Regions from separate parts of the Aliivibrio sp. S2TY2 genome, predicted to be linked through region 2. Evidence: predicted binding sites of a transcription regulator. Region 2 holds the regulator's gene; the other holds the start of a gene.
The links. The regulator MetJ, encoded in region 2, represses methionine synthesis genes. The targets are predictions, from matches to a motif close to TTAGACNTNTANANGTCTAA.
Positions count from the first base shown of each region.

Region 1: the regulator MetJ is predicted to act here: its motif matches at 13,072-13,091, upstream of metA (homoserine O-acetyltransferase MetA).

Region 1 is NZ_JARACS010000011.1:46,144-62,301, reverse strand. It holds gene ispD (2-C-methyl-D-erythritol 4-phosphate cytidylyltransferase) at 1-102, shown strand, start outside; gene ispF (2-C-methyl-D-erythritol 2,4-cyclodiphosphate synthase) at 102-578, shown strand; gene truD (tRNA pseudouridine(13) synthase TruD) at 591-1,637, shown strand; gene surE (5'/3'-nucleotidase SurE) at 1,668-2,429, shown strand; gene PVK63_RS15495 (protein-L-isoaspartate(D-aspartate) O-methyltransferase) at 2,429-3,055, shown strand; gene PVK63_RS15490 (peptidoglycan DD-metalloendopeptidase family protein) at 3,061-4,056, shown strand; gene rpoS (RNA polymerase sigma factor RpoS) at 4,112-5,074, shown strand; gene PVK63_RS15480 (CDP-alcohol phosphatidyltransferase family protein) at 5,168-5,803, opposite strand; gene PVK63_RS15475 (ATP-binding cassette domain-containing protein) at 5,796-6,443, opposite strand; gene PVK63_RS15470 (ABC transporter permease) at 6,403-8,100, opposite strand; gene PVK63_RS15465 (DUF2301 domain-containing membrane protein) at 8,235-8,795, opposite strand; gene PVK63_RS15460 (NupC/NupG family nucleoside CNT transporter) at 9,222-10,436, shown strand; gene PVK63_RS15455 (anaerobic C4-dicarboxylate transporter) at 10,514-11,842, opposite strand; gene metA (homoserine O-acetyltransferase MetA) at 12,098-13,036, opposite strand; gene PVK63_RS15445 (YeeE/YedE family protein) at 13,259-13,681, shown strand; gene PVK63_RS15440 (YeeE/YedE family protein) at 13,691-14,122, shown strand; gene PVK63_RS15435 (VOC family protein) at 14,200-14,616, opposite strand; gene cadC (lysine decarboxylation/transport transcriptional activator CadC) at 15,193-16,158, shown strand, end outside.
Region 2 is NZ_JARACS010000007.1:68,840-84,997, forward strand. It holds gene pulA (pullulanase-type alpha-1,6-glucosidase) at 1-491, opposite strand, end outside; gene PVK63_RS12335 (MalM family protein) at 692-1,516, opposite strand; gene PVK63_RS12340 (carbohydrate porin) at 1,588-2,964, opposite strand; gene PVK63_RS12345 (alpha-amylase family glycosyl hydrolase) at 3,371-5,392, opposite strand; gene metJ (met regulon transcriptional regulator MetJ) at 5,509-5,829, opposite strand; gene PVK63_RS12355 (O-succinylhomoserine (thiol)-lyase) at 6,014-7,180, shown strand; gene PVK63_RS12360 (bifunctional aspartate kinase/homoserine dehydrogenase II) at 7,180-9,597, shown strand; gene leuO (transcriptional regulator LeuO) at 9,946-10,935, shown strand; gene PVK63_RS12370 (AMP-dependent synthetase/ligase) at 11,183-13,033, shown strand; gene PVK63_RS12375 (acetolactate synthase 3 large subunit) at 13,382-15,103, shown strand; gene ilvN (acetolactate synthase small subunit) at 15,103-15,597, shown strand; gene PVK63_RS12385 (sensor domain-containing diguanylate cyclase) at 15,731-16,158, shown strand, end outside.

The DNA.
Region 1 (16,158 bases), on a different contig from region 2:
AAATTGGTTCAAGGCCGTGCCGATAACTTAAAGATCACCCAGCCAGAAGATCTTGATTTAGCAGCGTTCTATCTTCAAAAAATGAAAAAGGAAACCAAATAATGAGAATTGGACACGGATTTGATGTACATAAATTTGGTGGTGAAGGCCCTGTAATTATCGGCGGGGTTAGCGTTCCTTATGAACAAGGGCTTATTGCGCACTCTGATGGTGATGTTGCTCTGCACGCTTTATGTGATGCCTTATTAGGCGCGATTGCAGAAGGTGATATCGGTCGTCATTTCCCAGATACTGATGATAAATGGAAAGGGGCGGATAGCCGAGCTTTGCTAAGAGATGTTTATCGTCGAGTAAAAGAGAAGGGTTTAGTGCTCGGTAATGCTGATGTCACTATCATTGCTCAGGCTCCTAAAATGGCTCCTCATATTCAAGCTATGTGTGCTGCTATTGCCGAAGATTTAGAAACCGGCTTAGACAACGTGAATGTAAAAGCAACAACATCTGAACGTCTAGGTTTTACAGGAAGAAAAGAAGGCATTGCTTGTGAAGCAGTAGTGCTATTAGTTAACGCATCTTAAGAGATTCATTCTATGTCAGACATTATGTCTACTTTTTCGTGGTTATACGGAAAGCCAGTGGCGACAGGTAAATTAAAGCAATTACCTGAGCATTTTATCGTTAAAGAAGTATTAGGTTTTACGTTCACAGGAAAGGGTGAACACTTAATGGTTAAGATCCGTAAAACGGGTGAAAACACTAAGTATGTAGCAAACGAGCTAGCAAAGTTTTGTGGTGTAAAATCAAAAGATATTAGTTGGGCTGGCCTTAAAGACCGTCATGCAATAACAGAGCAATGGTTGAGTGTTCATTTACCAAAAAGTGATCATCTTAAATTTGCTTTGTTTGAAGCTACGCACCCAGGTGTTGAAATTTTAGAAATGACGCGCCATAACAAAAAATTGCGTCCTGGTGATCTTCTAGGAAATAGCTTCCAGTTAATTGCAACTGAAGTGACTGACATGGAAGATGTATTGGCTCGTTTAGAAAAAGTGAAGTTAACTGGAGTGCCAAACTATTTTGGTGCTCAACGTTTTGGTCATGAAGGCAATAACGTAACAGAAGCTCGCCGTTGGGGTCGTGAAAATGTACGAACTCGTGATAATACAAAACGTAGCTTCTATTTATCAGCCGCTCGTTCATGGATTTTCAATCATATTGTTTCTCAAAGAATAACAGAGGGTTACTTCACTCAGCCTGTTGATGGTGATATTCTCCTTGATGAAAATGGTCGTACGGTTAATGAGAATGTAACCTCGGAAGAGAATATTCAAAAAGTTCAAAATGGTGACTGGTCAATTAGTGCTGCATTAGCAGGTGATAATCAGTTACCAACAAGTGAAACTGCATTAACTCTAGAGCAACCACAACTTGATGCTGAACCAGATTTAATGGCCTTGATCCGTGGTAACCGTATGCGCCATGAGCGTCGTGCTGTTGAGTTACATCCAGAGAATCTTAGTTGGTCAGCTGAAGGCGATACGTTAACGCTTAATTTCTCTTTAACATCGGGCAGTTTTGCAACCGTAATTATGCGTGAACTATTACAAGAAATTGAAGTAGAACGTACATACGAGTAATTCAATTTTAAAGAAAGGAATGGAGATAGAGTGAATAAGTTACGCATATTGTTAAGTAATGATGATGGTGTCTTTGCTGAGGGGATAAATACTCTCGCGGCCGTATTATCAGATATTGCGGATATTACCATTGTTGCTCCTGATCGCAATCGTTCTGGTGCATCAAATTCATTAACTCTTGAATCTCCACTTCGAGTTCGCCAAATTGAAACAAATATTCATTCAGTGCAAGGCACACCAACCGATTGTGTACACTTTGCATTGAATGAATTAATGAAAGACAACCTACCTGATTTAATTATTGCTGGTATTAATCATGGTGCGAATCTGGGAGACGATACGCTTTATTCCGGAACGGTTGCTGCCGCAACAGAAGGGCACTTTCTTGGATTACCCGCAATTGCCATGTCATTAGTAGGGCGTAATCATTTTGATACCGCCGCTCAAGTTGCCTTAGAGTTAGTGCGCAATCATATAGAAAAACCGCTAACAACGGAGAGAGTATTAAACGTTAACGTCCCCGATTGTGCTTATGCACAAATAACGTCTTGGGAAGTGACTCGTTTAGGTGCAAGACATCATTCAGAAAGTATGATTAAAGCAACAGATCCTCGTGGCGAAACGATTTATTGGTTAGGCCCTCCTGGTAAAAAACAAGATGCAGGCAAAGGGACTGATTTTTATGCAATTAAACATAATCAGGTGTCGATTACTCCGCTGCAGGTCGATTTAACCGCTCATGACTCCTTGGCCATGATGGCGGATTGGTTATCAATAGAGAGTGCTAAATAATGAATAATTCGCGTACTGAATTGCTTGTTCAATTTTTACGTCAAAAAGGCATTCAAAATGAGCTGGTACTGGCTGCAATTCGAGCTTTACCGCGCGAGCGCTTTGTATCTGAAGCATTAGCTCATCAAGCTTATCAAAATAATGCGCTTCCTATTGGTGAAGGGCAGACAATCTCTCAACCTTATATTGTCGCTAAAATGACAGAGCTTCTTGCTTTGCAACGTGACTCTACTGTTCTTGAGATTGGTACCGGGTCAGGCTATCAGACTGCGGTATTAGCGCAATTACTTGATCATGTAAACTCAGTAGAGCGTATTAAATCATTACAATGGAATGCAAAACGGCTTTTAAAACAGCTAGATATTTATAATGTATCAACAAAGCATGGCGATGGTTGGCAAGGTTGGGCAAGCAAAGGTCCATTTGATGCGATAATTGTAACCGCTGCTGCTGAGTCCATTCCTAATGACTTATTATGGCAACTTAAAGATGGGGGGCGATTAGTGATCCCTATCGGTGAGGAAACACAGCATTTATTGCTTATTCTTCGACATGGTGATGAGTTCAGCTCAGAAACTATTGAAGAGGTACGCTTTGTTCCATTAGTTGCAGGTGAATTAGCATAGTAGTAATGAATAAGATGATATTTATCCCCTCTCGTTTGTGGCTCATGGCTGCACTTTTTAGTTTATTACTTTCGGGTTGCTCTATGGGGCCGCACCGTCCTGCTCCCGTATCTAGTGTTAATAATACGAGTACTTCCTCTTATGGGGGCGCTGAACGTGGTAGCTATCGAGGCAGTTATTATCGAGTTGAAAAGGGAGATACACTGTATTTTATCTCTTATGTTACCAATAAAGATGTCAAAGAATTGATTGCCTATAATGAACTTCAAGCACCATATGTGATTCACCCAGGACAAAAAATAAAATTATGGGGCCCTAAGTATGTCGCTCCGGCTTATGGTGATGATGGGCATTTAGTTAGTAAAAAGAACACCTCCCCAACAACCACTGCAACAGCGGTTGCGGTAGTTCCAGTTGCTAATAATAAGCCTGTCAGTAGCTCGAAATCGGTAACGCCAAGCAATAAAAAAACATCGATTGCTCAAAAAGAAAGCACAAAAAAGGTTGAAAATCCGAAACCTAAGGAGTATGTTGATTCTAACAAATCGATAACATCTTCTAAGCCAAAGCCGGTTGCGAAACCTGCACCAAAACCGACTCCTAAACCAAAGCCGGTAGAAAAAAAATCGGAAAAGGTTGATTCTTGGTTATGGCCAACAAAAGGAAGAGTTATTGCTAAGTTTTCAACAGGAGACCAAGGTAATAAAGGGATCGATATTGCAGGTCAACGAGGCCAAGATGTCATCTCAACCGCAAAAGGAACGGTAGTTTATGCGGGTAATGCACTAAGAGGTTATGGCAATTTAATTATAATTAAACATAACGATGATTACTTAAGTGCTTATGCTCATAACGAATCACTTTTTGTTAAAGAAGGTCAAAATATCGCTGCGGGACAAAAAATCGCATCAATGGGTAGCTCAAGTACGAGCAGTGTTCGTTTGCATTTTGAGATCCGCTTTAGAGGGAAATCGGTAAATCCACAACGGTATTTACCGTAACAAGGATGACATAGCTGAGTTGTAATGTCTTGCTGGCTCGCCATGGGGAGGCGCTATGAGTAAAAGCAATGCAGTAACTAAAGAAGTTGAAGAGTTCGATTTAGAGACGATTAATGACAATGAGGTTGTTATTGAGGATGAATCGGAACGCCTTGAGGTAAGCAGTTCGCAAAAAGTAATGGATGCAACGCAACTATACTTAGGTGAAATTGGCTTTTCTCCACTACTAACAGCAGAAGAAGAAGTTTATTTTAGTCGCTTAGCCTTAAAAGGAGACGAAGCAGCACGAGCTCGAATGATTGAAAGTAATCTTCGATTAGTGGTTAAAATTGCCCGTCGATACAACCACCGTGGCTTGGCATTATTAGACTTAGTTGAAGAAGGTAATCTTGGGCTAATTCGTGCGGTTGAAAAGTTTGACCCAGAAAGAGGTTTCCGCTTTTCTACTTATGCGACATGGTGGATCCGTCAAACGATTGAGCGTGCGATTATGAATCAAACGCGAACTATCCGCTTGCCTATTCACGTCGTTAAAGAGTTGAATGTCTACTTGCGTGCAGCTCGTGAGTTGTCACAAAAACTTGACCATGAACCGACACCTGAAGAAATTGCAGAAAAGCTCGATAAACCAGTGAGTGACGTCAGCCGTATGTTACGCCTTAATGAGCGAGTTACGTCTGTTGATTCCATGGTTGGTGGTGAATCGGATAAAGCGCTTCTGGATATTATTCCTGATACTAAACATTGTGATCCAGAGTCTGAAACCCAAAAAGACAACATAAATGCTTCTCTTGTTGGTTGGCTTGGTCAACTCAATCCAAAGCAGAAAGAAGTTGTTGCTCGACGCTTTGGTCTGCTTGGCTATGAAACGGCAACGTTAGAGCAGGTCGGTAAAGAGATAGGATTGACGCGTGAGCGAGTAAGACAGATCCAAGTAGAAGGTTTGCGTCGATTAAGAGAAATCATGACGCAACAAGGTTTAAATATGGAAACGCTATTTGCCGTAGAGGAATATTAACCCTTACTCTAACCTTAATAAGTAAATGATAAATAAAAGCCACAGTGATTTTTTATTACTGTGGCTTTTTCCTTTTAGACTAGGCACTAGGCACTAGGCATTAATATTATCTTGTTCTTCGCTTTCCTTTAGTGTGTGGAATCCTGACCAAATTCGATTAAAGGTAGTTATCCAGCACAGAGAAGAATAAATATAAGCAATGATGGCAAAATGAGCAGGAAAAAGGCAGAACAATACAAAACAAGCAATGGTTTCAGTTCCCTCCGTTAAACCACTCATATAATAAAGAGATTTGTTTTTATAGATTGGATTTTCAATGTTTCGCTTTCCAGCCATAGAGGCAAATGCTAAAAAGCTGCTTCCTGTGCCAATGAAAGAGAAAATTAAGAAAGCACCCGCAATCGCATTTTGTTCAGGGTTAGCGAGAACAAACCCAAATGGAATTAAAGAATAAAACAAAAAGTCTAAGCTGATATCAAGAAAACCACCAGAGTCAGTAATGCCATTAATCCTCGCGAGTGCACCATCAAGTCCATCACAAACGCGATTTAAGACAATTAAAACCAATGCTAAATGGTATTGTTGAAATATTAATGCAGGGAAGGCTAAACAGCCTAGAGTAAAGCCAAAAAGTGTTGTTTGATTTGCAGTGATCCCCAGTTTATCTAACCCAATGGCAGACATAGCCAGAGGTTTTCGGATTAATTGAATGCTGAATTTATCAAGCATGAGGGCTCTCCATTGGCCAAATCAATTGTTGACTGTTTTTTGGTACATCATCAACATCATGAGTCACGAGTAATGTCGGTATATTTGCTTCTGCTAACTGTTCAAACACCCAATCACGAAATTGTACTCGTAGCGCTTTATCCAGTTTACTAAAAGGCTCGTCTAGTAAGGCAACAGCCGGCTTAGCAAGTAACATTCTCACAAGACTTATTCGTGCTCGTTGTCCCCCAGAGATTTGGTCAGGGAAGGCATTGGCAAGTTTGTTTAAATGTATGTGATTCAGTGCATTAAGAGCCTCTGTTTTCCTTTGCGAACCTTTGATGTTATTGGGCAATGCAAAAGCAAGATTCTCCCAAATACATAAATGGGGAAAAAGCAGATCTTCTTGAAATAAGATCCCAACCTTCCTTTCGTGAGAAGCAAGATGAGTAATTGTATTGCCGTTAACTTGAATATCACCAGTATAAGAAAAATCTTGAGCTAGGTGTCCTGCGATAACACTTAATAATGTTGATTTCCCACAACCGCTAGGGCCCATAACACTGAGCGTTTCTCCTTTTTGAATTGAAAAAGAACAATCAGTTAATAATGGTGAACTGTTACGAGTGAGTATGCTGAGATTTGTTATTGATAGACTCATTACTCATCACTTTCCTTGTTGTTGAATTAAGATGAGAACGACGTGAATAGTGCCGTCCAATAAAGAGTGCCAAGCTAAAGAAAACAAACGGCAACAATGCTTGCCATAGTCCATATAAGGCAGTAATTCGGCGATCAAAGCCGCTTGATAAGGCGACGGCTTCGGTTGTTAATGTCATTATTCTGCCTGCACCAAGCATTTGAGTCGGGAGGTACTGAGCAAGGCTTACGCTTATTCCCACAGCCCAAGCATACAAAATAGCAGGAAGCAGTAAAGGGAGTTTTATTTTTATCCAACATTGCAGTGGTGATTTACCAAGACTTAGTCCGGTTTGTGTTAATCGTTGATCAAAACTACGCCAAGGGCCATCTAACGCTAGAAAAACATAAGGAAAAGCAAAAAAAACATGAGCCCAAATAACCCAAAGCCAATAAGAATCACTTGAGAAATAAAGCGCACTGACTTGAATACCAAAAAGAAGTGAGAGTTGTGGTATCAACATAGGAACAGCAATCAAAATCGATGGGATATGCCAACGGTATTTCAATTTATATTCATGACCAAGTAGAGCGAAAATAAGAGCCAGAGATGACGAGATAACGGCAATAATAATGCTGTCAGCAATAACGGGAAACAGCGTAGTCCATTCACTTTCCCAAAAGCGTAAGGTGAATTGTGTCGGTAATAAGTTAGGAAAACGCCATCGCTGAGAGGCACTCCATAACATCATTATAGGAAGTGAAAGTGCGACAATGCCACTAAGACCAACAAAAAGAGATAGGCCAGGAAGGCGAATTCCCACTCTTCCCGATATTTGCCAATGACGGCAGTGTTGCGTTATTCCCCACTCTAAAAAACGATGTAATCCAATAAGTAATAAGCAAAGTAAAAGAAGGATCATAGCGCCAGCCGCCGCTCTGGGTTGTAATTGAATATCAGGATCACTAAACCATTGCCAGACTAATACTGCAAAGGTAGGAGGATTGGTTGAACCAAGGATCAAACTGACATCAACAACGGATACGCTATAGGCAATTACCGCTAATATTGGAAAGCGGGCTTTTCTTAACCATTGTGGAAAAATACATTTCCACCAAATCTGATGTCGTTGATACCCAAGACTGGCTGCAACTCTCTCTGATTTATCCACCTGTAATTGCTGCATTATAGGAATACTCATCAGCAGTAAAAAAGGCACTTCTTTAATAATTAAAACCAGAATTAACCCAATGTTAGCAGAATCATTGATAATGACAGGGAACTCAAATACCCAAAAAGGATTCAGGAGCCTTGCTATCATTCCAGTTGGTGAAAAAAGAAAAGCAAAGCCAATAGCAAAAGCAACATGAGGCATAGCAAGCAGTGGGGATAGTAAAGGTTCTACTTTTTTCCAAACAGGTTGCTGCCAAGTGGCTTGTAGAATAGCAAACGCAACAATACAAGAAACAAAAGTACTAACAAAAGCACTAGTAAGTGTTAGGAATATTGAATGTGAAACGCCACTCCATTCGAGAGCAGATAAATAACCGTCTAGTGAAAATGTAGACAGACCAATAGAGGGCATATAACTCAATGAAGCGCTCAATACGCCGAGCACACCAGGAGCAATAGGAAGAATGCACACAATAACAAGAAAAATATAGAAAATAGGTAATATCATGGTCTTGCTATTAATGCCTTAGTTAAGAGTTAGATTACTTCAAACATCAAGAAGTAACTTATGCCATACAGTGTTACCGGCGTGAACGGTGTAAAGCTAAAAGTAAACTAATTAGTTCATTTTTGGAAGTGCTAATTTTGATAGAGTTTTTTGTTACCAATATCAAAATGTAATGGCATCTTCCATTTTTGTATTGATAGAAAAAGAAAAATGACAGCACAAAGAGAAAAACAAAGAATAGCGACTATCCATACCTCTAGGGCAAACATAAAGGTGGATATACATAAGAGGGTAGGAACCATTTTTAATCCTGCTACTTTAAAGCAGAATGACTCTTTAAGTGCAATGCCTGAAAAAGTAACAAACATAAAGCCTAAAGGTATCCAAAGGAGTTGAGAGTCATCAAGTTGAGTGAGTAATATCAGTCCAATCCATGCAGACCAAGTGATGATCATTCGTACCTTTTTATCATAAACATGCAAATTAGCAGCACTCATTGCACAAGATAAGGCAAGCAAAGCTAGCGAGAGTGTTTTAATTGGTAAGTTGATTAATATGAGTGAGATATCATCAGCAATAGCAAGGCTACTTAACAGCAATGCTAAGGAAAATAATGTTATCCCTGAGCGATAAGTAATAACGCTGATCTTATCAAGAAGGTCAAGTGTTTCAATGTATTCTGTATTTGCCATTTTGAGGCCTTATAGTAGGGGGGCTCTTTATATTAACTCTAGCATGCTTGGCTTGATGAACTTATGTGATATTCGTAGTTAATGCGTTTTTTCGTTATTTTTGTAACCATTTGTTTTTGTAGTTTGTGTATATTTGCTGTGAATATTTTTCAGATAAGTAAAATTTGTGATTTAATTCACATATTTCGTGATTTTAAATCTGCTCTATGTATACTCCTACCCCCAATACAAGCCGTCACATGGAACAGTGAATGACCCCAAGGACTTGGACCAGCTACTGTTAAACAGCTTGTAAGGGTAATCAATGAACATACTTATTTCTATCATCACTTCCTCTTGGTGTAGTCACTCCTCACCGATCTCGTCATCTACGATGGCAACCCCTTTTGTTTCTTCTTTTTATTCTAAAATTTCATAGGCGTAATTATGACTATTTTATTTAGCCTATTAGGCATGTGTGCACTTATCTTTTGTGCATGGGTATTTTCTGAGAAACGTTCAGCAATTAATTGGAAGACCGTATCTAGAGCCTTTTTATTACAACTCTCTTTTGCTGCTCTGGTGTTGTATTTTCCATGGGGGCAGGCCGCATTGGCAGGATTAAGTAATGGCGTCGCTAGCCTACTTGGTTTTGCTGATGAAGGTATTGCTTTCTTATTTGGTGATTTAGCTTCCAGTGGTTTCATTTTTGCAATTCGTGTTCTTCCTATCATTATCTTTTTCAGTGCTCTTATCTCCGCGTTATATTATTTAGGCATCATGCAAAAAGTCATCGCAATTCTTGGCGGTGCAATTCAAAAATTCCTCGGTACAAGTAAAGTAGAATCTCTCGTTGCAACTGGTAACATCTTCCTTTCTCAAGGTGAATCTCCCCTTCTTATTCGTCCATTCCTAGCTCAAATGACACGTTCTGAACTGTTTGCTGTAATGGCGGGTGGTATGGCATCGGTTGCAGGTAGTGTGCTTGGCGGTTATGCAGGTTTAGGGGTAGAGCTTAAATACCTAATCGCAGCAAGCTTCATGGCAGCACCAGGTAGCTTATTAATGGCGAAAATCTTAGTTCCTGAGCAAGCGACTCCTGTTGATCAGCATGAACTAACCATTGATAAGAGTGAACAAAGTAATGTGGTGGATGCGCTAGCAAGTGGTGCAATGAACGGCATGAAAGTCGCGGTTGCTGTAGGTACTATGCTAATTGCGTTTGTGAGTGTTATCGCAATGGTAAACAGTGGCCTAGAAATGGTGGGTGAATGGTTTGGTTTTGCGGGCATTACACTACAAACATTATTCGGTTACTTGTTTGCACCTGTTGCATGGATCATTGGTGTACCTAAGCATGAAATGATCATGGCGGGTTCTTATATCGGTCAAAAAGTAGTACTGAATGAGTTTGTTGCTTTCATCGACTTTGTTCAACATAAAGATCAATTATCTGCTTATACTCAAGTTATTATCACGTTTGCATTATGTGGTTTTGCTAACATTGGTTCTATTGCGATTCAATTAGGCTCTATTGGTGTGATGGCTCCTGAGCGTCGTGCTGAAGTTGCGAACATGGGTTTTAAAGCGGTACTGGCTGGTACGTTAGCTAACTTGATGAGTGCATGTTTAGCGGGTCTATTCTTTAGTTTATCGATGTAATTACTTTAAGCTAAAACAAAGCCCATGCAGTATGAGAATACGCATGGGCTTTTTTATTTTTTAAATGACTATTTTAATTAACCAATTACTATTTGGCCTAATACATAGCCAAGTATACAGGCAGAAACTACCCCGATTAAACCGACTGACATAAATGAGTGGTTAAAGTAGTACTTACCAATTTTGGTTGTTCCTGAGCTATCAAAGTTCACCGTTGCAATGTCTGATGGGTAGTTCGGAATGAAGAAATAACCATATACCGCAGGCATTAAACCAATCACCAAGGCAGGCTCTAATCCTAGAGCAAGACCAACAGGTAACATCATACGAGCCGTTGCGGCTTGTGAGTTTACTACAACAGATACAATGAATAATGCTAAAGCAAACGTCCAAGGGTGAAGCGTAACCATATCTACAATGCCCGCTCTAAACTGAGGCATCGCATATTGGAAATACGTATCAGACATCCATGCGATACCAAAGATAGCGATTGCCGCAACCATACCTGATTTAAATACCACACCATTAGGCACATCACGAGGATCGGTTTTCGTCGCTAATAGAATGACACCACCAAACGCCAACATCATCATTTGGATAACAACAGACATTTTGATTGGCGCACCACCTTCGGTGATCGTTCTCACTTCTGGCCACATTGCGATAACAACGATAGAAACAATCGCACCTAAAAAGATAAGTACTGCGTTGCGTGCTGTTGTTGGTAGTTTCTCATCTAAAGAAGTTGATGTTGTATTTAAGATTTTTTCACGCCAAACAGGATCTTTTAAACGAGCTTGGTATTCTTCATCATCTTCTAATTCTTTACCACGGCGTAAGCTATAAAGCGCTAACATTAATGTACCGAATAGCGTTGCTGGCACGGTTACCAGTAAGATAGACATTAGAGTAATAGAAGCGTCAATATCCACTAGTTGTGCTAGATAATACACAACCGCAGCAGAAAGAGGTGAGGCAGTAATAGCGATTTGAGAAGCGACAGAAGCTGCGGCCATTGGGCGCTCAGGACGAATGCCATTCTTTAATGCCACATCACCAATGATAGGCATAATAGAATAAACAGCATGACCAGTACCTAGTAGGAATGTCATTGCATACGTAACAAAAGGGGCAATGATGGTGACGCGTTTAGGGTTCTTTCTTAAGATCCGTTCAGCCACTTGTAGCATGTATTTCAACCCACCTGCCGCTTCTAATATAGAGGCACAAGTAACAACGGCCAAAATGATTAACATGACGGTGACTGGCGGAGAGGTTGGTGGCATTTTGAAGATAAAGACTTCAATCACCAAACCAATCCCAGAGACAACCCCTAAGCCAATTCCACCAAATCGGGAACCGATATAGAGTACGAGTAATAAAAAGAGAAATTCAAAATACAACATAGATCCACCTGCATAAATTTTATTTATAATTAAAATTAACTACAGGCATTAATACCTTATATTTCATAGGGTTTTATTGAGCGAGTTCTCATTTGAATTGTTGTTGATTTTATAAATAGAGGCTTGATTGATCTGAATTAAATGAAGGAGTTGTTTCTATTTTAAAAGAAAAAAATGGGCTCTAGTTATCAGATAACAAAGACTGTTTTGTGCTTGGGATTAGGCATTAACAGTGCGTTAATGCCTGAAGATAAATTAATCTCGTGTAAAATTCTGCTCTGAAAAGTGCTCAAGATCGTACGGTGTTTGTTGGTAAACACAGTAATTGAGCCAGTTAGAAAACAGTAAGTGTCCGTGACTGCGCCACGTTGCTTTAGGGGGGAGTTTAGGATTGTCATCAGTATAGTAATTTAGTGGGATGGTTGGTTCCATGCCTTCACCAAGATCACGAACGTACTCATTATGCAGAGTAAAAGAGTCGTATTCAGGGTGACCTGTAACAAACACATTTCGTTTATCTTTAGTTGCTGCTAAGTAGACCCCAGCTTGTTCAGACGTTGCTAGAATATCTAAATCAGTATGTTCGCTTAAATATTTAGCTGAGAAATCAGCGTAACGAGAGTGAGGCGCTAAAAATTGATCATCAAAACCTCGTAAAATAGGGTGGTGCTGATCGAGATTATCATGATTATACACGCCGGATAACTTCTCTTTACGTGTACGTTTTGGTAAATCATAAAGCAGTTTTAAGCCAGCTTGTGCAGCCCAACAAACATAGAGGCTTGAAGTCACATGATCTTTTGCCCATGTCATAATGGTTTGTAAGTGATCCCAATAAATCACATCTTCAAATTGCACTAAACCTAATGGTGCGCCAGTGATGATCAGTCCATCAAAGTTACGATTTTTAATGCCTTCAAATTGACGATAAAAAGTATCTAAATGCTCGGTTGGTGTATTTTTACTGGTGCGATTATCAATGCGTAATAGCTCTACATCTACTTGTAGTGGGCTATTAGAGAGTAAGCGTAAAAATTGAGTTTCTGTTTCGATCTTCTTTGGCATCAAATTTAAAATGATCACCTTCAAAGGACGAATGGCTTGCGTGGTGGCACGAGATTCTTGCATGATAAAGATATTCTCTTCACGCAATATTTCAGCTGCAGGGAGTTGATCTGGTATTTTTATCGGCACAACTTATCCTTAAGTTATTTTTTATCTGTAGCATTCTATACGTCTATACCCCTAAACTACCTTATTCCTTCTTGAGTGTCGAGGCTGTGTTTTGTTCATTTCAATTTTTTATCAGTAACAACTTTAGTGATAGTTAATTTAACTTATTCTAATTAAGGGTTGACTAATATTGGTTTGGACCGTATTCTAAATATATGTGTTCAATAAATAACCGAAATAGGAATAATGATGACGATTCCATGGAGCTCTTTATTTGGCGGTATGTTGCTAGGTGTATCTGCAACGTTACTGCTTTTACTTAACGGTAAAATTGCGGGTATTAGTGGTGTACTTACAGGGTTAATGGCACCGAAAAAACGCGATTATGCATGGCGATGGTTATTTGTTATTGGCATGGTAAGTGGTGGTTTAGTTGGGGTTTATTTTTTAGGCGCGGAAGTGCCAAAAGAATATCAAACTTCAATCAGTATGCTTATTGTTGCAGGTTTACTGGTGGGTATTGGTACTCGTTTAGGTAATGGTTGCACAAGTGGCCATGGTATTTGTGGTATTGGGCGTTTATCCGTTCGCTCAATGGTTGCCACTGTAGTCTTCATGTTTGTTGCTGCGATAACAGTGTTTGTTCGATTGCATGTACTTTACTAAGGGATGGTTATGAATAATGTATTGTTTCGTTTAGTTGCGCTTATTTCTGGCCTTCTATTTGGTTTAGGTATGGCAATATCTGGCATGGCTGATCCTGCAAAGGTGATTGGCTTTTTAGATGTCGCTGGTCACTGGGATCCAAGCTTGATGTTTGTAATGGGAGGGGCGCTATTGGTGTTCATGCCTGCGTACTTTCTATTGATTAAATCAAAAGCAAAACCACTCAATGCTGAAGAATTTTGTTTATCTACCAGCAAAAAAATTGATGCGAAATTACTATCAGGTGCAGCCATCTTTGGTCTAGGTTGGGGGATTGCTGGAGTTTGTCCTGGGCCTGCGGTATCAAGTTTAGGCCTTGGAAATGGTGATGTTGTTATATTCATTTTTGCCATGATGTTAGGGTTAGGAAGTACTCACTTTATTCTTAATCGAAATACATAACACCGAACCGTCCTCAAGGAGGAGCTAATCTCAGCATTAGCTCCTTTGCATTTATTTAAGTACGGATAACCTATTATTTACTCATAGAAATAGCGTTCTTCTTTATCACTACTGTATTCGACTAATTCCCATTCAAAGTGTGCTTTATCATAAAAATATAAGCGTCTGCCATGTTTCTCTTGCATGATCTCTCCATTCTGCTCATACCCTAAAGCCAGTAATTTCTGCTGTATTTTATCTAAATCTTCAACGATTAAGCCAATATGGTTAATCCCTATATTTTGATACGGAGAGCGCGTGTCTTTTGAACTACTCATCTCTTGTGGTTCTTGCAGTGCAAAATAACAATTCGCATTTCCTATGTGAGCCCAACGATGAGCACCATCAGGCGTTTTATCTGCCTTGATACGAAAATCAGGCGCTGCGTTTAAAAGAAAAGCGGTAGCGGCATCAATATTAGGTACAGTGATATTAGCGTGTTCAAATTGTGTCATGGATGACTCCTTGTCATTGGCCTATCTTGTTAATGTCCGTTCACTTTAAAACCTCAACTTAACATTAGGTCAACCGTTTATTTTTTGTTTTCTTCTTAAGGTATGCGGAGATCCATTTTTCTTAGTTGATGGATATATTAATAATTTTTTAGCTTTTATTTATCCTTATTATTTTAAATGTATAAAAAATGATGAGTTGAAATTTCCTAATCTATTTATATCCTATTTATGTTGTATTCATATTGGATGAATTTCATTCATACTAATAACCGAACTGTTAATCGAGTGGATAAAAAAACAATAGTGAATCATACAACGTTTGGCTCTATAGACTGGTATTTTTTTATTTTGAAAATCATGATCTTGTAATTTATGGGCGTTATTTTTTACCGTTCTCCTTTGCTTGGATCCTAAGATTTCATTTTTGAAAGGGAAATCTCATATAAAAGAGAGTTAGGGTTATCTATAATCAATTTTTCATTTTATATAGACGTAAATATCACGCTAAAGATTATTATTTTTGAGGCGTTTATTTCACTCGTTTTATATTAATATTTAATCAAATATGAGTATCTTATGGTCGGGATCTGTTTTCAAATTAATGACTGGACACTAGTTATTGAAGAAAATAAGTTGTATCGCCAAGATAGGGAAGTCTCAGTCGAACCTCGTTTAGTCAACTTATTACAGTTTTTAGCCCAGCATTCCGGGGAAGTATTTTGTCGTGATGAACTGATTAAGCACGTCTGGGATGGTGCATTTGTCACTGACCAAGTCGTAACGCAATCAGTATTTGAGCTACGAAAAATATTACGTGATGGTCGATTAGACAATACTCGCTATTTAGTCACTGTGCCTAAACGAGGGTATAAACTGGTTGCTGAAACTCATCAGGTTCGTCTTGAAGATACCCCATATTGGAAGCCGTGTGATGGTGCAAAATTACCGTTAGAGAACGTAGTGTCCTCAGATGGTGATTCGCAAGACATACATCAACACCAAGAAACAGAATCGCAGAGTGTATTGCCTTTTCCCGCTGCGCCACTTACTCGTTCTGTAACGGCAATTTCAGATCACGTAAATAGTGAAAAGAAAAAACAAGGTGAAAGCTTTAATAGCTTACATCGTTGGAAGCTACTCGCGTTTGATGGTTTTTTAATTCTTGTATTAATAGCCGTTATCTTTTCTGTGACCTATCAACAAACATCAACACATATTACCAAAGCTATTGATACTGATTTAATTGAATTTACCTTTCATACTAGTCGAAATGATAACAATGAAACGGAGTCTCTCGCTGATGGAATAAGCCAAAAATTAATGGCTGATTTAGCAAGCATTGGTGACTATCGCGTTCAATTAAACAAAACGACTTTTACCACTGGGATATTGCCTGGGAAAGCGGTGAATGTTCGTGTTGAGGAACAGCAAAATAAAACGTATTTGGATGTAGAGTATCGCAGTAATACTTCAAATCGAGTCCTGTTTAGCCGTCAATATTTAATGACCAATGCAAATCTTGAGCATGTATTACGTCAGTCT
Region 2 (16,158 bases):
ATATCACCAGTAGGTATCAGTTCAGGGTAAACTGCAGCAACCCCTTCTTGAGTAAATACTTCACCATTAGCATTGGTTTGAGATAAGTCGACCTTACCGTTAAAGTCAGCTAGTGGTTTATCATTATTTTCGCCAACTCGTGGAATAAAATTAATACATTGAGATGCATTTTCTTTATCTGTCTTTAATGACCAGTACACGCCAAGTTCTGGGTCTTCACCATCAGGAATTAACCCCTTATTCCAATCACTAGCATCAGAAGTATCGCTGGCATAAGCACCACAATCCTCATTGTTCCAAACGTATAAACTTGCATTATCGTAAGTATTGGTCGCCGATTTAAAATAGACTTTTACATTTGTATTTGGAGGTGTTGGGTTTCCGGTGTCATCAGAAGAAGAATTGCAGCCAAAAAGCAGAGAAGAGGCCATTATTGTTAATATCGATTTTGTTAAATGTGAACGTTTAAATACATTATTAATATTATTCATGGTTAATTATGTCCATATATTTATTAGCGGGTGTGGTAAATTAATATAAGGATAATATTATTTAATTGGTACATATTGTGATCGACTTAACTAGAAGTTATTTAATTATAAGAAATATCATTCTGTTTATTTGGTGTATCATTAAAAGCCCTTAAGGTGATCCTTAAAGGCTCTTGATAATTTAATATTATCGTTGAATATTATTTTTTATTTTCTAATGCGTTAACAAAAATAGTTTCAGCATCTTTAATTCCTAATGCTTTAGCTTCTTCTAGTAGTGCTAGTGCTTTAGGTATGTCGTTTGTTTTTACTGCTTCAGCAATGGCTTCTTTATAGAAAGTATGCGTTTCTGGTTGTGCTGATTTTATTGCTACTTTAGGTTGTTGAGGTGCTTGTTTATGCGCTTGTAATGAAAGCGTTTTTATCGATAGCTTTAGTTTACCAAAACGTTCATAAGCATAAGTCGGATCCGTCACCATTGGCATCGGTTCACCTAATTCTTCTGCTCTGATCCTCGCTGGGTGCTTCACCTTAATAGATTGACCTAAATATTCATTAGAAGAATAGATAATAAAATAAGGGGTTTTAGTTGCATCAAGTTGGAAATTTAATTGAAACTGAGTACGAGTAAACGCATCGGATGGTTTAATATTAAATTGGTCTAAACTTGTTGTATTTACAACGTTAAACTCATGATCGAGAGCAATGAGTTTAGGAGCAACAACCGAGTCATTAATCATTAAACTTGAAAGACGTAATTGTACTTTTCCTGAACGGTCGGATAATTTAAAGGCATTAAAATAGCTGTTTCCATCAGAAAAATGACCAATAGGTGAATCTTTATCTAATTGAAAATCGATATCTTCCGTTGTCGCCAGTTGTATCCAAGGGTATTGTGAAAAATCAGAGCAACACACTTCTGACGAGGTAATTGGAACCATTGGCTCTTGAATAACTTGAGTCGAAGAGCAGGCGGTTAAAGAAAGACCGATAAATAAGCTAAGTAATAATTTTTTGGTGTTCATCAAGACTCTCCATGATTCGACAAATAAACGCAAAAAGGCAGCCGATGTGGCTGCCTTTAATTTTAAAGTAATTAGAACCAGATTTCAGTGTGAACACCGATAATTGTTTCTGACTTACCATCTTTAATGCCAATTTGTTTAGCACTTGCTTCATCGTCAGCTGTAATGTAGCTCACGTATGGTTTGATTTGTGGGCGACCAAAGTAATCAGCGTTAACGGTAAATGCTGCAGCCAATTCAACGTTGATAATGTCACTCTTCAGATCATCACCTGTACGTCCCCAGTAACCTTCAGCGCCCTCTTCGTGAGCGTAAGAGCCAGTTGCTTCAAGACGAAGATTCTCATTTACTTTGTATGATGGTCGTGCGGCAACAATGTAGCGCTTAAGGTCTTTAGCGCCAAATAGCTCATCTAATGCAGCAAAGTATGTTATTTCAGAACCCATTTGCCAGTTTTCAGAAATATTTACCACACCACCAGAAGTGAAGAAAATTGATTCAGCGTTGTCATTTTTTGTATCTGTGCCTGCAGGATTCATAGCATTTCCAGACCAACTACCAAAGTTAACACCACGGTTTTGCGCTGCGCCTTTACCATAAGAAATTGCTGTTTGTGACCATCCATCTAAGCCATAATAACTGGAATTTAAGGTAATAGCTGCACCGATACCATCATCATGCGTTACGTTAGCTTGAGTGATGTATTTCAAATCAAAGTCTAAGCTACCAAAGCCAACATCAACGCCGTAGTAGTATAAATCATGTGACGTTAATGTATTTCGACCATCTGCACTTGGGCCATTGTTGATATCGCCATCCGTATCAGCAGCAACAATTGCAAAGCCAGCAGTATTTCCTGCAAGTTTAGTTTGGATACCAGCACCAACACCTGATGATTGTTTCCAGAATTCACCAGATAATGCACTTGCAGAACGGTTTAGGTAACGTTGGCCACCCCAGATAGACGTATTTTCACCTAAATAAGATAAGCCACCAATTTCAACATAAGTTTCTTTTACTTCAAATTGTGCTGTTGTGTTGGCTTTTTGGCTGCCAGGAGATGAGTAAGCGTAAGAGTTACCATTACCGTATTCAGAACGAACAACAAAGTCAGACCAAACACCATTAGCATGTTCAGTGTGTTTTTTGATTACGAATTCAACTTGGTTAGTACTTTTTCCGTGCGTACCTGCTGTTTTGTAATCTGGCTTACCAAATTCGGTATCTACTGTTTCGCCATCTACCATACGAAAATTCATTGACGCGTAACCGTGTACTTCCCAGCCATCTGAAATTACATCAGTCCCGTTCACTTTTTCAATTTTAGGTGCCGCGGCATCATCTCCAGAGGTAACGTCTAACGCTAAGCTGTTGTCAGCGAATGCAGTACTAGAAAGCAATGCGGTAGAAACAGCAGCGGCAAGCAATGTGTATTTATTCATTTTCATCTTAAAATCCTATTTCCTTTTTAGAGGATATTTTGATTTGAAAATGTTTACTCCCAAATTTAATTCCGAAACAAGGCAGTGTAGGAAAGAGAAGTAAACATTTATTCTCGTTATTGAACGGGAAGCAGATTAAAAATAAATCACAATGTTTAACTCCTCCTCTTTTTATAAAAGGGAGGGCGTAGAGCTAGGGATGAGAAAAAATAGCGATAGGTCTTCTGTTGATAATAATCACACTTGGTAGGGTGTATTCAGAATATAAATGAGATAGTGCTCACGTGAGAAGATATTTAAAAATAGGAATTAATGTAAAAATAGAGAAAATAAAGAAAATAGGAAATAATCAGAAATGTGATCTAGCTAATAATTGACCTCATTAGCTAGAAATAGTTCACTTTATATTCGATTATTTACATTTAGAAACCATCATTGATTTTGGTTTTCCTTGAGGATTAAATTCTAAACTCCATACATAATTACCATCTTCAGGAAGATAGATCGCGGTATCTTGGCCGTAGCCACCGTTAATCAATGCATTCGATTGGCCTAGTTTTGGTGATAATCCATCAACAGTGTATTGAGCTCCCCAGTCTTTTGTTGCGTATTGCATTTTATAAGGACCTCGTTTTTCGTTTATCACTACTTGATAGATACCGTTTCCTTTATATTGATAGGATCTAGGTTCTTTGTGGCCCCAGCGAGAATCTGAGAAATCACCTACAAGGTATAGAGTGTCTTTAATGGGCGCATTAGTAATAGGCATTGTCGGATTATCACATTGGGCCATAAAACCGGTGCCATATAGAGTAATTTCTTTTGCTTCTACTTTCGGGCCTGTAGGGTTTGGTTTTTCTATCTTTAAAAATCGGCTTTCGAAGTTAGATAACGAAATGGTATATATTCCTTCAATGGGAGTGAATACTTGGTTAGTTAATAAGTCGACTAAATTACCTTGTGAACCTATCTGTTCAGCTTTAAGAGAAAGCGTTTGGTTCTGCTTTTGAGTGCTAACCATGAATAAAATCGTATTATTTTCTGCTTGCTTATGATCTACATATACCGCCTTATTAGCGATAATATTGGTTCTGACACCTTCCGATAACGCGGGGTTTTCAATACGTAAAGTCATTAACTCTGAGACGTAGGTTTTTAAGTTAAGTTGGTCAGGTGTTAGTGTTGCAGTAAGGCCATGAATTTTGGCGGATGAGCGAGCGATGTGGTCATCACATACTCCTTTAATAGCACAAATGTCTTTATTTTCTTTGTTAGAGAAACCATCAACTTGATCGCCAATTTCATCTCCGTAATAAAGAGTGATAGGGCCGGTATAAGCTGCTTGGAATGAAAGGGCTGCTTTATGACGTAACCAATAATTCCTGTCACTTGGTTCTGCAATATCACCACGTTGTAATAAATCACCAAAGCGAACGACATCATGATTGCCTAGCATTAGGTTTGACGTTGCGTGTGAAGGATAGAGTTCATGCATTTGCATTCCTTCATTAAGCCAATCACCTCCTTTATTTCCTACACCACTCTCATTGACGGCAAAGGTTTCAGCGACACGAAAGCGTAAAGGAAAATCAAAAGCAGAGCAAAGCGCTGGGTTTTGCTCAGTACCATAACCTGTTTCTGTAATATAGCTTTCGTTATTCCAGATCTCAGCCACCATGTAACCGAGTGGGTTAACTTGTTCGCCTTTATTATTAATATACGTCGTGTTTTGTGATGCGTTATCAACGGCTTTTCTAATGTTTATCCAAGATTCAGTAGGGACTTGGTAAGCTTGATCTAATCGCCAACCATCAATCTTTAATTCGGATATCCAATAAGCTGCGACTTCAGAGTAAAAGTCTTCGCTCTCAGGATAGTCAACTGGATTATTGCTGCCACTCGGTAGTAAGCCTGATGGTGATGGTTTAATGAGGCCTTCTTTATGGTGACCAAATACACCATCAAATAAGACATACATTCCACGTTTATGCGCTTCTTCTACTAATTCTTTTGCTTTTTCGAGTGTTCCAAATCGTGGATCTATTTTAAAAAAGTCAGTAGCAAAATAACCGGTAGCATCGAGCTTATCTGCCCAATGATCTTGCCCCTCAATTGGAGCAGATTCAAAAATAGGCGTCATCCAAATGGTATTCATGCCAAGTGATTGAATATAGTCTAATGAATCAATGATCCCTTGCAGGTCGCCATTATGATGACTCGGACCATAGCCAGTACCGTGACCAATGTTTGGATCACCATCAACAAAGCTTTCCACCATAATTTGATAGATGCGTAAATGATTACTTTTTTCCATCATCTGTGGATTACATTGATAGGCTGAGGTTGTTTGTGTTGTTTCTGAGGTTGAACTACAAGCGCTCAGTAGGGAAGTAATAGCGAGTGCTATCGCTGTTTTTGCTATGTTATTTTTCACAGTTAATCCTTTATATTTATAGTAGGGCACTGTGATTGTTTATTAAGCAAGTAGAAATGTAATCCTCCTGATTTATAAAAAATGAGGAGGAGACAGGAGGCGGAGATGAAAGTTATTTACTCGTCGTCAAACGCTTCGAATTCAATGCCCATTGCGGTCATTAATGCTTTTGCTTCTGCAGGAATATCATCAGGGCGGTCTTTACGTAGATCTTCGTCTGTAGGTAAAGGTTGGCCTGTATAAGCATGAAGGAAAGCCTCACATAATAGTTCACTATTCGTTGCGTGACGTAGGTTACTTACTTGGCGACGCGTACGTTCATCAGTAAGGATTTGCAGTACCTTTGTTGGAATAGAAACAGTAATTTTTTTTACTTGTTCGCTTTTTTTACCATGTTCGGCATAAGGACTTAAATAGTCACCATTCCAATCAGCCATTGTTCACCTTCGTTCAGAATTATTGATGTTGAGTTAGAGTCTCTAATTCTAGCGATATTTACGGCTATAAGCAAAGATATATAGACGTCTAGAAGTATTGACGTCTCATTTTGTGGTGGTAAAGTAGAAGAATATAACTTATGGATTAGATTATACCACTGCTTAGCAGTTTGGAAGGGAAATTATGAGCGAGAGAAAACCGGCAACTATTGCAGTTCGTACTGGCATTGAAAGCGATTCACAACATAATGCGGTTGTGCCTCCTATCTACTTATCAACTAACTATAGCTTCCCTGAATTTGGTGATGTACCAAAGTACGATTATGCTCGCTCAGGAAACCCAACTCGAACACAACTAGAGACCACCTTATCTGATTTAGAGTGCGGTGCTGGTGCGGTTGTGACAAACTGCGGTACTTCAGCTCTTAATCTAATGGTTTCAGCTCTGCTTGGTCCTGATGATCTTATTGTTGCCCCTCATGACTGTTATGGCGGAACGTATCGCTTATTTAACACTCGCGCTAATAAAGGTGACTTCCAAACCTTATTTGTTGATCAATCGGATACTAAGGCTTTAGATGCCGCCATTGCTAAAAAGCCTAAACTTATTTTATTAGAGACCCCTTCTAACCCATTAGTTCGAGTGGTAGATATTGCTGAAATTTGTCAAAAAGCCGCAAAAGTAGGTGCTTTAGTTGCTGTTGATAACACTTTCCTTTCTCCTGTCTTACAGCAACCTTTAACGCTTGGTGCTGACTTTGTCCTTCACTCGACAACTAAATACATTAATGGTCATTCTGATGTTGTTGGTGGCGTATTAATCGCAAAAACACAAGCGCACGCAGATGATCTCGCATGGTGGGGGAATTGCATTGGTGCAACAGGCACTGCATTTGATAGCTACTTAACCTTACGTGGTATTCGTACCTTAGGTGCGCGTATGCGAGTGCATGAAGAGAATGCAATGGAGGTGCTGAAGTGCCTTCAAGAGGAAGCATTAGTAGGCACAATTTATCACCCAAGTTTACCTGAACATCCGGGCCATGATATTGCTAAACGCCAACAATCAGGATTTGGTGCAATGTTAAGCTTTGAGCTAAATGGGTCATTAGAGCAATTAAAAGTGTTTGTAAAAGAGCTTAAATATTTCTCTTTAGCTGAATCACTTGGTGGAGTAGAAAGTCTCATAGCCCATCCGGGTACCATGACCCATAGAGCGATGTCTGATGAAGCGCAAGCAGAAGCCGGATTGGCTCCAACACTATTACGTATTTCCGTTGGATTAGAAGACAGCCGAGATCTGATTGCCGATCTTAAACAAGCCTTCCTTGTAGCAGCAGGAGTGAAATAATGATAGGAGTCGTCACGCGCCAGTTACATAAATTTGGTGGTAGTAGCCTTGCTGATCCGGAGTGTTACCGTCGTGTAGCTACCATATTAAAAGAATATTCTCATGATCATGATTTAGTGGTTGTCTCTGCTGCGGGTAATACAACGAACCGAATTTTAGAATGGTTTGAGGCACTATCAAAAGATGGTCGCCTTGCGCATGAAGTATTGGGATCCTTACGACAATACCAACAAGGTTTAGTCTCTGAATTATTGACCGTTGAAAATGCAGAGCCATTGCTTGAGGATCTGCATAAGGAGTTGGTCGCTATTGGTCAATTACATGCACCTTTGACAGAAGTTCAGCAAGCGGATGTACTTGGTCATGGTGAAGTATGGTCTTCAAGATTACTTGCTGCTTATTTAAATCAAATTGATCTACAAGCTACTCCGCTCGATTCTCGTACTTTTTTACGCGCAGAGCGAGCTGCTCAGCCAGAGGTTGATCGCACACATTCTTGGCCATTATTCAAAGAGCAAATTGCTCAGCATCCTCATGGGCGTATTGTGATAACCGGGTTTATGGCTTGCGATCAAAAAGGAGAAACCGTTCTGCTTGGGCGTAATGGTTCAGACTATTCAGCAACAGTCATAGGCGCATTAGCTGAAGTTTCTCGCGTTACCATTTGGAGCGATGTCGCTGGGGTATTTAGTGCCGATCCTCGTAAAGTCGACGATGCGTGTTTATTGCCATTACTTCGTTTAGATGAAGCGAGTGAGTTAGCTCGGTTAGCTGCTCCTGTATTGCACAGTCGAACATTGCAACCTGTTGCCCAGAGTGCGCTTGATTTAAGTTTACGCTGCAGTTATCAACCAGAATCAGGTTCCACTCGAATTGAACGAGTATTAGCTTCTGGGCGTGGAGCGAAAATTGTTACGTCACTTGAAGAAGTGTACTTAATTCAATTAGGCTTTGGTCGAGGGCAAGATTTTGAACGTGCAAAACAAGAGGTCCTTTCCCTTCTTACTCGCTCTCAGCTTCAGCCTTTGGCTTTAGAAGCACAAGCGGATCAATTTACATTATTACTTGCTTATACCTCTGAAGTCGTCAATGAAGCATTAGACGTATTACAGAGCTCTGCTGTTCATGCTGAGATTAAACTCAAAGAAGGCTATTCGATGATCGCTGCCGTTGGGGCTGGCGTGACAAGCAATGCTATTCATAGCCATGGTTTCTATCATCAGCTAAAAAACTGTCCACTTGAGTTTGTGTGCGAATCTGAATCTGGGTTAAGTTTGGTGGCGATATTACGCACGCTAGATACTACGCCTGTGATCAATGGCATTCATACGCATTTATTTCAGGCTCAGAAGCGGGTTGCACTGGTTTTATGTGGGCATGGCAACATTGGATCTCAATGGTTATCTCTGTTTACTCAACAAAAACGTAATCTTGAAAAGCGTCATGGGATGCAGTTTTCTCTTGTTGGCGTAATTGACCGTCACCGCCATTGGCTGGATTTTGATGGATTAGAGAGCGCTGCGATAACGAAATGCTTTGATGATGAAGCAATTGCTTATCAAGAATTTTCTTGGATAGAACAGCTTGGTGCAATACAGGGTTACGATGATGTGCTGGTATTAGATGTCACAGCAAGTGCCGAGCTATCACAGCAATATACAAAAATTGCAGAGCAAGGTATTCATCTTATTTCTGCTAATAAAGTTGCAGGCTCAGCACCAAGCGATGAATATCAAGCTGTGATTGATGCATTTGCTAAAACAGGTCGTCATTGGCTATATAATGCAACCGTTGGTGCAGGCCTTCCGATTAATCACACAGTAAGAGATTTACGAGAAAGTGGTGATGAGATCCTTGCGTTATCCGGTATTTTTTCAGGCACCTTATCTTGGTTATTTCAGCAGTATAATGGTGATGTACCGTTTACAGAGTTAGTTGATCTCGCATGGCAACAAGGATTGACTGAACCAGATCCAAGAAACGATTTAGATGGTTCTGATGTCATGAGAAAGCTAGTTATCTTAGCTCGAGAGGCAGGGTTAAAAATTGAACCGACTCAAGTTAAAGTCGAATCTTTAGTGCCTACTGAATTAAAAGATGTCAGCTTAGACGATTTCTTATCAAAAGGAGAACTCATTAATATAGAGTTGCTCGAACGCTTAGAGAAAGCCAAAAAAGAACAGAAAGTATTACGTTATGTTGCTCGTTTAAATAAAGATGGCAGTGCGACAGTAGGCATTGAAGCCTTGTCTGAATATCATGCTTTAGCAAATTTATTACCTTGCGATAATATTTTTGCTATTGAAAGTAAATGGTATAAAGATAACCCATTAGTTATCCGAGGTCCTGGGGCAGGAAGAGAGGTAACAGCCGGAGCTATTCAGTCAGATTTAAATCGTATCTCTGCGCTTTTTTAATACCTTAAATAACCGTCTTATTATTTGAGCCATGTTATATAACATGGCTTTTTTGTACTCATTGTAAGAACAAACGGATTTAACACGTTTTTAGGTTATTTTATATTTTTTATCAGGTCCTTGTTTTATAGGGGCTTAGCTGCAATTAAGTTAAATTAAGCATAAATTAAAATTAAAATATTTTGCATGCTATGGATTTTGTAAATCTATTCAGTGATGATGGCCCTGAGTTGGCTAACATATATACGATAAATAGTTCGAAACATAACAATAATAAGCGTAGCCACTCATTCTTTAGCTATTAATTTTTTTGAATTAATTGATTCACTGCCGATTGAGAGAACCATAATGAATACGCCCAAAATTACCCCAATGCTTGGAGATATAGCAGGAAATAGTGTCAGTTCAGAACAGGTGCTGAGAAGTGTCGATTTAAATCTATTAACTGTATTTGATGCTGTGATGCAAGAGCAAAATATTACACGTGCGGCTCACAATTTAGGAATGTCACAACCAGCAGTAAGCAATGCGGTTTCTCGATTAAAAGTTATGTTTAATGATGAATTATTTATTCGTCATGGAAGAGGCATACAACCGACACAACGAGCTCGCCAACTATTTGCTCCAATGCGCCAGGCATTACAATTAGTCAAAAATGAATTGCCAAGCTCTACATTCTCTCCTGAAACATCAGCAAGACAATTTAAACTCTCTATTTGCAGTCCATCGGACATTCGTTTTGCTCCGCGCCTTATGCGAGATATTCAACAAAAAGCGCCCTATATAAACCTTAAGCTATCTGGTGAGCATGAATCTGATATCGCTCAAAAATTACGTTACCAAGAAGTCGATTTCGTTATTGATTATGTGCGCTTTGATCAGCCGGGATACATGAGTACCGAGTTATTTACTGATGAACTTGTGGTTGTAACCTCTGTAAATCATCCTCGAATTCAAGGAAGCATAACAAAAGATCAGTTGGCGAGTGAGAAACATGCCGTGCCAGCTCGTCTTGAGAATACCAAAGGTTTTGCCGATCATATTTACATGGACCCAATTTATGAGCAAGCTTATAAAGGGGCCAGTATCAGCAATATTCTTTATGTAGTTTCTCAATCAGAGTTGATTACCGTAGCACCACGATGGCTAGTAAACTCAATGCCAAATCGTGCTCAGTTATCGATTCTTGACTTACCATTAGAATCAAAAAGTATCAGTGGTTACTTAAGCTGGCACGATTCATACCAAAAGGACAAAGGGCATATTTGGATGCGTGACCAACTAATGCTTATTTGTGGTGAAGAAGTCGTAGCATCAAGTAAAGGAATGATGTTTTAGTTTACGGTATTAGAAATAGTATAAGTGTTTTAGGCAGTGTATTTACACTGCCTTTTTTGTCGGTGCTCATACGATATAAATAAAATGTAGCTTTTAAATAATTAAATTGTTAATAGCACACTCGTGAAATGGGTTTCACACAACAATACTTACATTTTATACAGAGAAACAGTTGCCTTTTTTGCCACCAATTGTACACTTTGTGCAGATTATAGCTTACAAGTGTAAGCCTAAAGGTGAATTCGAGATGACTATCCAAAACCCACATATTGTAAAAGAGATCCGCCAACATATTGCTAATAAGCCAAATACTACCGCATTGCGTGAACGTAAGTGCAGTATTTTAATTGATACTGAGTGCGAAGCGTGGAGTGATATTACTTGGGGGCAATTTGGTGAGCAAATGGATACATTATCATTAGCCCTATTAGCTCATGGATTGAAAGTACAAGAAAAGGTAGGGATATTTTCAAATAATATGCCTCGTTGGACGGTTGCCGACTTTGCAACGATGCAATTGCGTTCTGTACCTGTACCTATTTACCCAACAAATACACCAACTCAAGCGGCTTACATTATAAATGACGCTGATATTCGTATTTTATTTGTTGGTGAACAAGCTCAATATAATGCCGCCGTGGTTATTTTTGAGCAATGCCCTCAATTGACTCATATTGTAGCATTGAGTGATGATATTGATTTAAATGATCATCAAGCGGGTATCTCGTGGAATGATTTTGTTTCTAAAGCTGATGATATACATAAAGAGGAGCTTCAAGCTCGTCTAGATAGCGCTGAAATGGATGACTTACTGACATTGATTTATACCTCAGGTACAACCGGTGAGCCAAAAGGCGTGATGTTAGATTATATTAATGTCGGTTCACAGCTAGAGGCGCATAACACAAATTTAGCATTAACAGAAAAAGATGTGTCACTGTGTTTTTTACCTTTATCTCATGTGTTTGAGCGTGCATGGACGTTCTATGTGCTTTATAAAGGCGCAACAAATTGCTACCTACCAAATACAAACTTAATCAAAGAAGCGTTGATAGAAGTCAAACCAACAGTCATGTGTGCTGTTCCTCGTTTTTATGAAAAGATTTTCTCAACGGTTCATGAAAAAGTATCTCGTGCCCCCGCTCATCGCAAAGTGATGTTCACTTGGGCTGTAAACATGGGCGCGAAAATGTCAGCGTGCCAGCAAGAACAGCGTGAACCATCATGGCTACTTAAACAATCACATAAGATTGCAGATAAACTAGTATTGTCAAAGCTACGCATGATTTTAGGCGGTAAGATCAACTTTATGCCATGTGGTGGTGCAAAATTAGATGCGACAATTGGGCGTTTCTTCCATGCACTTGGCGTAAATGTAAAATTAGGTTACGGCATGACAGAAACCACAGCAACGATCTCATGCTGGGAAGATGGTAAATTTCATCCGGATTCTATCGGAACATTAATGCCTGGTGCCGAAGTTAAAATTGGTGAGAGCAGTGAAATTCTTGTTCGTGGCCCAATGGTCATGAAGGGGTATTACAATAAACCTGAAGAGACAGAAAGTAACTTTACTGAAGATGGCTTCTTAAAAACCGGTGATGCAGGTGAGTTTGACGCAGAAGGTAACTTATATATCACTGACAGAATTAAAGAGTTAATGAAAACGTCTGGTGGTAAATATATTGCACCACAAGTGATTGAAGGTGCGATAGGCAAAGATCACTTCATTGAACAAATTGCCGTTATTGCCGACACTCGTAAATTTGTATCTGCACTTATTGTTCCTTGCTATGACGCTCTAGAAGAGTACGCGAAAGAACTAAATATTGCTTACCATGACCGCATGGAACTAATAAAACACAGTGAAATCGTAGAGATGCTTGAAAAACGCGTAGCAAATTTACAAAAAGAATTAGCTCGTTTTGAACAAGTGAAAAAGTTTACTTTGTTGTCTAAAGAATTTTCGATGGATAAAGGCGAACTGACGCCAACTCAAAAACTACGTCGTAAAGTGATCAATGAGCGTTATCAAGACGAGATTGAAGAAATGTACGATGAGAAAAAAGATCAAAAAGGAAAGAAAGATAAATCATAACTAATCGTTATCCTTCTGAATAATAAAAGAAACCAGTCTTATATAGGCTGGTTTTTTTATATAAAAAAAATACCATTTCATCAATTTTATTTTATATAAAATCAGAGCCTTAGTTTTCAACCTTAAATATATCGATGATTTTAATAAAACACCTCTAGACCAACGTGCTAATAAAAGGTTAAAGTTGTTTCGTGATGGTGGTTTTTGTTATCAATAACTGTTATCTACATAGGATTTTAATTTAATTAATATCGGTTTAGGCTAAAAATAAGCCCTAACTATGTAAACCATGAACTTATCGATAATTCATTTCGTATAAGTTTAGGGTTTAAATGTCTGGAGATAAATATGGAAATGTTATCTGGCGCAGAGATGATCGTACAGTCTCTGATTGATGAAGGTGTTGAGCACATTTTTGGGTACCCTGGTGGTTCAGTGCTAGACATTTATGATGCACTACACATGAAATCTGAGGATATTCAGCATGTGTTGGTAAGACATGAGCAAGCCGCTACGCACATGGCTGATGGATTTGCTCGAGCAACTGGTAAACCGGGTGTGGTTCTTGTTTGTTCAGGCCCTGGAGCAACCAATACGATTACAGGAATCGCAACCGCCTATATGGATTCTATTCCGATGATTGTGCTTTCTGGAAACGTACCAAACAGCATGATTGGAACTGATGCTTTTCAAGAGTGTGACATGGTAGGTGTTTCTCGTCCGATAGTTAAACATAGCTTTTTAGTTAGAAAAGCCGAAGACATTCCTGAAATTATAAAAAAAGCATTTTATATTGCTTCAACAGGCCGTCCTGGACCTGTTGTTATTGATATCCCAAAAGATGTCATGAGCCCTGCGTTTAAATTCCCTTATCAATATCCGACGTCGATGTCATTGCGATCTTATAATCCAACGACAACAGGGCATAAAGGTCAGGTTAAAAAAGGCCTTAAAACCCTTTTAGCTGCAAAAAAACCAGTGCTGTATATTGGTGGTGGTGCTGTTATCTCATCAGCAGAACAACACGTTATTAAATTAGCAGAATCACTTAATTTACCTGTAGTCAGTACGCTTATGGGCTTGGGTGCTTTTCCTGGCACACATAAAAATGCATTAGGTATGCTAGGTATGCACGGTACCTATGAAGCGAATATGGCGATGCATAACGCTGATTTAATCTTTGGTGTCGGGGTGCGCTTTGATGATAGAACAACCAATAATTTAGAAAAATATTGTCCTGATGCCACTATCATGCATATTGATATCGATCCTTCATCTATTTCTAAAAATGTTCGAGTTGATGTACCTATTGTTGGCTCGGCAGAGGTCGTTTTAGAGTCGATGCTTAAATTACTTGTTGAGCAAGGTGGAAGTAATGATGAGGCAGCTTTAGAACAATGGTGGAAAGAAATTTCAGTATGGCAAGATAAAAAATGCTTATCTTACGAAACCTCACCTGACCGTATTAAGCCTCAACAAGTGATTGAAACCTTACATCGACTAACGAATGGTGATGCTTATGTCGCGTCTGATGTTGGTCAGCACCAAATGTTTGCTGCGTTATATTACCCATTTAATAAACCACGTCGTTGGATTAACTCTGGTGGCCTTGGCACCATGGGATTTGGCTTACCAGCCGCATTAGGTGTGAAGTTTACTCATCCTGATGAAGTGGTTGTGTGTGTCACTGGTGATGGCAGTATTCAGATGAACATTCAAGAGCTATCAACAGCATTGCAATACGATATTCCAGTTAAAATTATCAACTTAAATAACCGTTTCTTAGGTATGGTTAAGCAATGGCAAGATATTATCTATCAAGGTCGTCACTCTAATTCTTACATGACATCAGTACCTGATTTTGCTGCGATTGCAGAAGCTTATGGTCATGTTGGTATTCGAATCAACCATCCTGATGAGCTTGAATCTGGATTAGAGAAGGCGCTGTCATTAACAGAACGCCTGGTGTTTGTTGATATAAATGTAGATGAAACAGAGCACGTTTATCCTATGCAGATCAAAGGTGAGGCAATGGATAAAATGTGGTTAAGCAAAACGGAGAGAACCTAATGAGACATATTATTTCACTATTATTAGAGAATGAATCAGGTTCTTTATCACGCGTAGTAGGCTTATTTTCTCAGCGTGGTTATAACATTGAATCGTTAACCGTATCACCAACAGAAGATCCAACGCTTTCTCGCTTAAATATTACGACAGCAAGTGATGCGATGGAACTTGAGCAGATCCAGAAACAATTACATAAATTAATTGATGTAATTAAAGTTCAAGAAGTGACGGAAACTGAACATGTTGAGCGAGAGTTATTATTGGTTAAAGTGAAAGCCAGTGGTTTTGCAAGAGCAGAAGTGAAACGTACAGCAGATATTTTTCGTGGACAGATTGTTGATGTAACCAGTTCTCTATATACCATTCAGCTTGCTGGAACGTCAGAGAAGCTTGATGCATTTATTACAGCCGTCGCAGAGGTAACTGAAGTCGTTGAGGTAGCAAGAAGTGGCGTCGTTGGCATTGCTCGTGGAGAAAAATCACTAAGAGTGTAACCCTGTAGTCGTTTCCCTTATTTAGTTACCATTGTTTAATAGAGCCTTCTTTTATCATACAAGAAGGCTTTATTGTTAATGCTATAAAGCTACATAAAATGGAAAGTTGTAAAGTGATTGTATGGAATAATATATGCCTAACAAGAAAGTAAAAATAACAGTGTATTCCGCATGTGTATATTTGTGTTTCTCTATAATAACAGCACTGTTTTTTTATAATGATTTCCTGAAGAAAAAAACAGTTGCTATTGAGCAAATCAAAAAAGAATCGACTCGACAATTGGCTTATAGCCATCATGAATTCAATGAACTTACTAATCGTATAGCTAACACATTAGATCTCGTTTCTAAAAGTCGTCCTTTATATGATTATTTTTTATACCCTTCCTCACGTGTTCAGCAAGCGGTTGAATCCTCTTGGCTTCGTCTTATGCAAGTTGAAAAGTTCTTTTCAACGTTGGAGTTAGTCAATGAGAATGGAGACAGTTTATTTTCATTTACTTATGATGTGGATACTGGAAAAACCATAAAACAGATAACCGGTGAGCAAGCAGTTAACGA